Regions from separate parts of the Cellvibrio sp. PSBB006 genome, predicted to be linked through region 3. Evidence: predicted binding sites of a transcription regulator. Region 3 holds the regulator's gene; each other region holds the start of a gene.

Region 1 (2,274 bases), 2.4 Mb from region 3:
CATCAACAGGGCTTTGGCTGAATTGGGATTTTTATCAACATAATCCGCGCGCATGGCGAAAGCTTTTTCGGGATGGTTGCTCCAAAGCTCACTGGTGGTATTAGCGGTGTAGCCAATTTTCTGGTTGATTAATTGCTCGTTCCAGGGCTCGCACACACAGAAGGTATCCATGCTGCCCACTTTCATATTGGCAACCATTTGTGCTGGAGGAACAACAATCGTGGAAATATCTTTGGTGGGATCAATACCGCCTGCCGCCAACCAGTAACGAATCCATAAGTCGTGCGTACCGCCGGGAAACGTCATCGCGGCATTCACCGGTTTGCCGCTGGCTTTTTTCTTTTCCAGGGCGGCTTTAAACGGCGTGGCATCTGTACCCAGTTTTAAGTCGGCATATTCTTTACCGACCGAGATACATTGGCCACCCAGATTCAAGCGCGCGAGAATATACATGGGGGTAGGAAGATTGTTCGGCGTTACGACACCTGCTGAAATCAGGTAAGGCATGGGCGACAAAATATGCGCGCCATCAATACCGTTATTGTGCGAGCCGAGAACCAGGTTGTCGCGCGTGGTGCCCCAGGAAGATTGTTTGATGACCTGCACATCGGTCATGCCATATTTTTTAAAGAAACCTTTTTCTTCGGCGACAAATAAGGGAGCGGCATCGGTGAGTGCAATAAAACCCAATTTTGCGGTGGTGGTTTCCAGGCTACCGCCTGCGGCCCAGGCAAGACTGCCGAGCCCTTTGGGTAAACCACTTAATACCGCTGCACCGCCAATCGCAGTCAGGCTGTGTTTTAAAAACTTACGACGCTTGGTTAAGTCATTGCCGCCGATCACTGTGGAAGATTTTTTTTCCATTACGCCTGCCCCTGATGCCAAATTTTAAGCGAAAAAAAACGGTGCCACACAAAGTTAATTACCGCGCAAGCAATTAACGTATGTGGCACCGTTGCCCGTTGACTCTTAGATAAAACCAGCGCCAGGTCATCATCGACTTAGCTACTTTTGATTCGTTTAATTCTGCTGACTTTCAGAATTTCCGAATCCTTGACTTGAATATTGCAGAATGCATACCAAGTTTTTAAAAACCAAAAAAATCATTTAAAAACAATTAGTTAAACATAAACATCGCGCTTATCTTCGCCCTTAAAGATGCACCAGCAGTGCGCAAAAAACAGAAAATTTGCACAGGTTGCGCGCACAACAAACTAGATGATGGGAATGTTAACTTGACGCTTTTCCTGTAGCAGATCCGCAACATTCAGAATTGCTTCAGCCACATCCGCCATACGGCGACTCTGGTCCATAGCCGATTGCCGCAACATCTTGTATGCCTGCTCTTCCGTTAGGCCGCGATGCATCATCAATATGCCTTTCGCACGCTCAATCTGTTTGCGCTCATGCAATGCCCGCTTCGCTGCCAACAATTCATCACTCACCGATTGCAGGCGTTGCGCCTGCGCCTGTACAAGATCAAAGAGCGAGTGACTGAGTTGAGGGCTCATGTCTTCCACGCTCAGTTTTTGCGAATGTGCAACGGCACCGAATCCCATCATGGATGAATCCAACAGTACCGCCATAGGAACTAACGGCGGCGTTTCGGCTTTATTAAAAGCAGCAAGAAAATCTTTGTGACTGTGCAAATCCGCGCGGGCCTCGACGATCTTGTACGCGGAAAGCTGCACCAACGCATCGGCCAATTGATTCTCAATCAATTTCATTTCATCGATTCGCTGCGTTGCTAATTCAAACCAGAGCTCACCCAGTTCCGAGGGCACCGGTTGGACTTCATTGGCTTTACGCCCAACCTGGCGCAGGGTTTTAAGCTCCGCACACAAGCGCGAATCCGTAAGTTGACGCCAGGCGATAAGCGCCTTGGCCGGCGCAAACTGGGTAAAGATATCGAAGCAACGCTCCTGGGCATCCAGCAGGTACACCATGCGCTGCTGTTCCTCCTGCGTGAAAAAACCCGCCGTGAAACCCATAGCGCCGGCTGCCCGCTCCTGCCCGGATAATTCCTTGCCTTGCATAAAGTTAAACATGGCAACCAACAGGCTGGTGACTTCAGGATCGGCGGCGGTATCGGCGGCTTCAAATACAATGGCGAGCAAACCGGCAATCAAGCGGCTAAAGGCCGTCGTTGCTTCGCGGGACGACAACTGGACAGCCCGAATCCGTTCACGCAAGCGCGGCAGTGTTTCAAAACCGTGCAACACGGATGCAATGCGGCTGAATAAACGGACGCTGCCAGCGTGTTGATCGAGACGG
Region 2 (2,274 bases), 1.5 Mb from region 3:
TTCCAGTGCCTTACGCAATTTACTTTCGGCCAGTTTGCGATCCGAGACATCGCGAAAGATGACCACCGCACCCACCAGGTGACCATTGTCCATAATAGGTGTACTGGTATATTCCACCGGAATCGGCCGGCCATCACGATGCCAAAAAACTTCGTCATCCACGCGCCGTATCGCACCGTCTTTAAAGGCGGCAAAGATCGGGCAATCGTGCACGCAATAATCTGAACCGTCGGTATGACTGTGATGAATTGCCACATGAATATTACGACTGATTAATTCTTCCGCCTTCCAACCCAGGATACGCTCCGCCGCAGGGTTCACAAACGTCGCGCGACCCTCGGCATCAACGCCGTAAATACCTTCGCCGGCCGCGCTCAATATCAACTGGTTTTCCTTTTCAATATCCTGGAAAACCTGGTGGATGCGTTGCCACTGCAATAAACCAAATTTGTGATGGCGCTGCGCGTTCGCGTGCATGCGCCACTGCTGATAAAAATCCCGGTCGCGCAGGCACAGACAAATCAGTTGCTGGTTGTCGACGCTGGTGATCGAAGCATTGATCTCCAATTCAATTTCGCGACCATCTGCAGTGGTGATGGTGATGTCATCAATCAAACTGCTGCCTTTGTGCAACACCGCTTGGGTAAACACATGCAAACTGGGAAGTGAATTTTTAAAGCAACTGCTGACACGCTGATTAATTAACTCATCGCGATCCCATCCCAACAAATCACAGGTTAATTGATTGATAAACACAAACCGGTCTTGCCAGGGGTTGATTAACGCCATGGCTTCAGGTGCTTGATCGAGCATGATTTCGTTCATAGTCATACATTTGTTGTGAAGATGGTCAGGGCGCATTGGGTAGAGGTTTCCGAGACCGTCGGAGGCATGGATGCCGACGCCGAGCCCCCACGGAAGGGTTCACGGCGTGTATCGGAAACCTCTACCCAATGCGCCCACAGTCCCACTTTAAGAAGAGAGGTGGCAGCACTCCGTTGCCGCTTGCGAGACACGCCGTGAATACATCCCTGTAGGCTCGACATCGGCATCCATGCCGATGACGGTCTCGCAAGCGGCAACGGAGTGCTTTTCCCGCCGACCTTCACTTCGAAGAACAACAACGAAAAATCGTGCCAAGTGCAACGAAGTTTCGTTAATCACGAAAAATCGTGGTGATCAGATATCAAAAGGGAAATAAAAACAGAATAGAAATCAGGGAGTTGAGCGAAAAGACAGGATTGGCACAAAGCTCGCAATAGCCCTCTCAGCCGTAAAACAGCAACAACAACTTCTTAATACATTCCGTGCAATGGCTGCCGCAACTTGGTGCCTTGCGCATTAAAAGGGGGCGTTATGAGTAACAAGAGTTTGGGGAATCCTTACGATAGCAATGTCTCGTTAATCCATACCAAAGGCTGCAGCTGCTCCACTTGCCAGGCTGCCACCGATCAGAAAAGTTATTCGCAGGCGCTCGAACAAAACAAAGAACATACTCAACCGGTTGCTGCCGAGACAACGGATTTACACTCCGTCGAAGATTACATGGATCGCGCTGTGGAAAACGCGATTGTGCGTGCGGTGTTTAATCAGGATGACGGTGGTCGCCGGCGTTTCCTGCAAGCGATTGGCGGCGGAACTTTGGCCGCTGCGCTCTCCAGTGTGATTCCGCTCGGCGCCATCAAAGCCGCTGCAAAAGAAGCGGGCGGTCCGTTGGAAAAGAAAAACCTTAAAGTCGGTTTTGTACCCATTACCTGCGCAACGCCCATCATCATGGCGCATCCCATGGGCTTTTATGCCAAGCATGGTTTGGATGTGGAAGTGATCAAGACGGCGGGTTGGGCGGTGGCCCGGGATAAATCCCTGGCGGGCGAATACGATGCGTCGCACATGCTCACGCCCATGCCGATTGCCATGAGTATGGGTGTGGGTTCAACCGCGAAGCCTTTCATCATGCCCGCCGTGGAAAATATTAATGGCCAGGCCATTGTGTTGCATGTGGATCACAAAGATAAACGGGACCCCAAACAATGGAAGGGCTTCAAGTTTGGTGTGCCGTTTGAATTTTCCATGCACAACTTTTTATTGCGTTATTACGTTGCCGAGCATGGCCTTGATCCTGATAAAGATATCCAGATTCGTGTTGTACCGCCGCCAGAGATGGTCGCCAATTTACGTGCGGGGAATCTCGATGGTTATCTCTCGCCCGATCCGTTTAATCAACGCGCCGTGTGGGAAAAAGTAGGTTTTATCCACACGTTGACCAAAGATATC
Region 3 (2,274 bases):
CTTGAAACCCGCAAGGATCTCAACCGCAAGCAGCGCCACGCAAAACTCGACTCACTACTGCAGGAATTCCATATCACCCATATCCGCGACAGTTTGGGTATGTCGCTCTCCGGTGGTGAGCGGCGGCGGGTAGAAATTGCCCGAGCGCTGGCGACAGAGCCGCAGTTCATTCTCCTTGATGAGCCCTTCGCCGGCGTTGACCCCATTTCAGTGAACGACATTAAACAAATTGTGCGTCACCTCAAGGATCGCGGCATCGGCGTGCTCATTACTGACCACAATGTGCGCGAGACACTGGATATTTGTGAGACAGCCTATATCGTCAGCGAAGGCCATATCATCGCCGAGGGCGATGCAGAAACGGTACTGAGTAACAACAAGGTCCGCGAAGTCTATCTGGGCGAAAACTTCCGCCTGTAACCTCAGGTGCGTTCCGACAAATCACTTGACAAGCCACTAAATTTGTATAACAGGCACAAAGATTGCTAGGTGTTATTGCCTGCAAGACAAAGGCTGTCTAAACTCCACCTGAACAACATCATTTCTTTGGGGTTTAGTTCTACTTACGATGAAGCAGTCTCTACAGCTAAAACTCGGCCAGCAACTGACCATGACGCCCCAATTGCAACAGGCTATTCGTCTGCTGCAATTGTCGACCCTGGATTTGCAGCAGGAGATCCAGGAAGCTCTGGATTCCAACCCGATGCTAGAGGTCGAAGAGGGTTACGACAGCCACTCGCCTGCCGACAGCGGTGAAGGGGAAGACAGTGATTATCCCCGCCAGCAAGAAGTTGCTGCAGATGCCAATGGCGCAGATCTCGATTCGGGCTTTAACGATAAGGACACCTTTGCTGACAAGGAAAGCTACGCAGAAACTACCTATAACGAGACCGAAAGCTTTTCTGATACCGATAATTACGGGGACAGCGAACCCAATACCGAATGGAACGAATCCATCCCCAGTGAGTTACCGGTAGATACCAGTTGGGACGATGTCTATCAGTCCTCCCACACCAGCAGTTCATCCTCTTATGATGGCGAAGACAACGACTTTGACAGCCGGCGCGCCGTTACCGATTCCCTCTACGATCACCTGATGTGGCAGCTCAACCTGACCCCCATGTCAGACCAGGACCGGATCATCGCCATGGCAATCATCGATGCGGTCGATCCCAGTGGCATGCTATCCGTGAGCCTGGCCGATATCTACGAAGGCCTGATCACCGAACTGGATGAACTGGAACTGGATGAAGTCGTTGCCGTACAGCACCGTTTACAACAATTTGACCCCTGCGGCGTGTGCAGCCAAAACCTGTCGGAATGTCTGCTGGTGCAATTGCAACAATTCGCCCCGACCACGCCCTTTCTTGAACCTGCCAAGCTGATCGTCAAGCAGTATCTACCCTTGTTAGGCAGCCGCGATTATCGCCAGTTAATGCGCCGCACCAAGCTCAAAGAGAGCGAGTTAGGCCAGGCCGTGGCATTGATCCAGAGTCTGAACCCTCGCCCCGGCGATATGATTGCTTCCGGTGACACAGAGTATGTTGTGCCGGATGTGTTTGTGGAAAAGCGTGATGGCCGCTGGATGGTGGAATTAAATCCGGATATCGCCCCGCGCCTGAGAATCAATTCGGATTACGCCTCCATGGTGAAGCGGGCTGATTCGAGCAGCGATAACACCTTCCTCAAGGACAATCTGCAAGAAGCCCGCTGGTTCCTCAAAAGTTTACAGAGCCGCAACGAAACCCTGTTGAAAGTTGCCAGCTGTATTGTGGAAAAACAGCGGGGCTTCCTGGAGTACGGCGCCGAGGCAATGAAGCCACTGGTACTGCACGACATCGCCGAAATCGTAGATATGCATGAATCCACTATCTCGCGGGTGACCACCCAAAAGTACATGCATACCCCACAGGGAATTTTTGAACTTAAATATTTCTTTTCCAGTCATGTGAGTACAGACAGCGGCGGCGAATGCTCCTCTACGGCAATTCGCGCCATCATCAAGAAACTGGTGAGTGCGGAAAATCCAAAGAAACCCCTGAGCGACAGCAAGATCACTGAGCTGTTATCTGAGCAAGGCATCCAGGTAGCGCGTCGCACCATTGCCAAATACCGGGAATCACTCAATATCCCGCCGTCTAATGAGCGTAAAAGTTTACTATGACATCCTTTTTCTCCACTGCTAGGCTGATGAATACCCGGATGTGCAGAACACGTTCTACCACTATGCAGAATCAATAATCGTGCCGTCAGGCAAGATTGAGTAACTGTCAT

What was found. Region 3 encodes sigma-54, which starts transcription at its own class of promoters, with help from an activator protein. Its sites were predicted from a motif close to TGGCACANNNNTTGCNNT; they were not measured.
Region 1: the regulator sigma-54 is predicted to act here: its motif matches at 1,065-1,082, upstream of CBR65_RS10100 (CmpA/NrtA family ABC transporter substrate-binding protein).
Region 2: the regulator sigma-54 is predicted to act here: its motif matches at 1,243-1,260, upstream of CBR65_RS13835 (CmpA/NrtA family ABC transporter substrate-binding protein).

Annotation. Positions count from the first base shown of each region.
Region 1 covers NZ_CP021382.1:2,431,503-2,433,776, forward strand. Annotated here, with positions in the region: gene CBR65_RS10100 (CmpA/NrtA family ABC transporter substrate-binding protein) at 1-864, opposite strand, end outside; gene CBR65_RS10105 (nitrate regulatory protein) at 1,215-2,274, opposite strand, start outside.
Region 2 covers NZ_CP021382.1:3,363,476-3,365,749, reverse strand. Annotated here, with positions in the region: gene CBR65_RS13840 (sigma 54-interacting transcriptional regulator) at 1-831, opposite strand, end outside; gene CBR65_RS13835 (CmpA/NrtA family ABC transporter substrate-binding protein) at 1,357-2,274, shown strand, end outside.
Region 3 covers NZ_CP021382.1:4,874,230-4,876,503, reverse strand. Annotated here, with positions in the region: gene lptB (LPS export ABC transporter ATP-binding protein) at 1-420, shown strand, start outside; gene CBR65_RS20305 (RNA polymerase factor sigma-54) at 569-2,164, shown strand.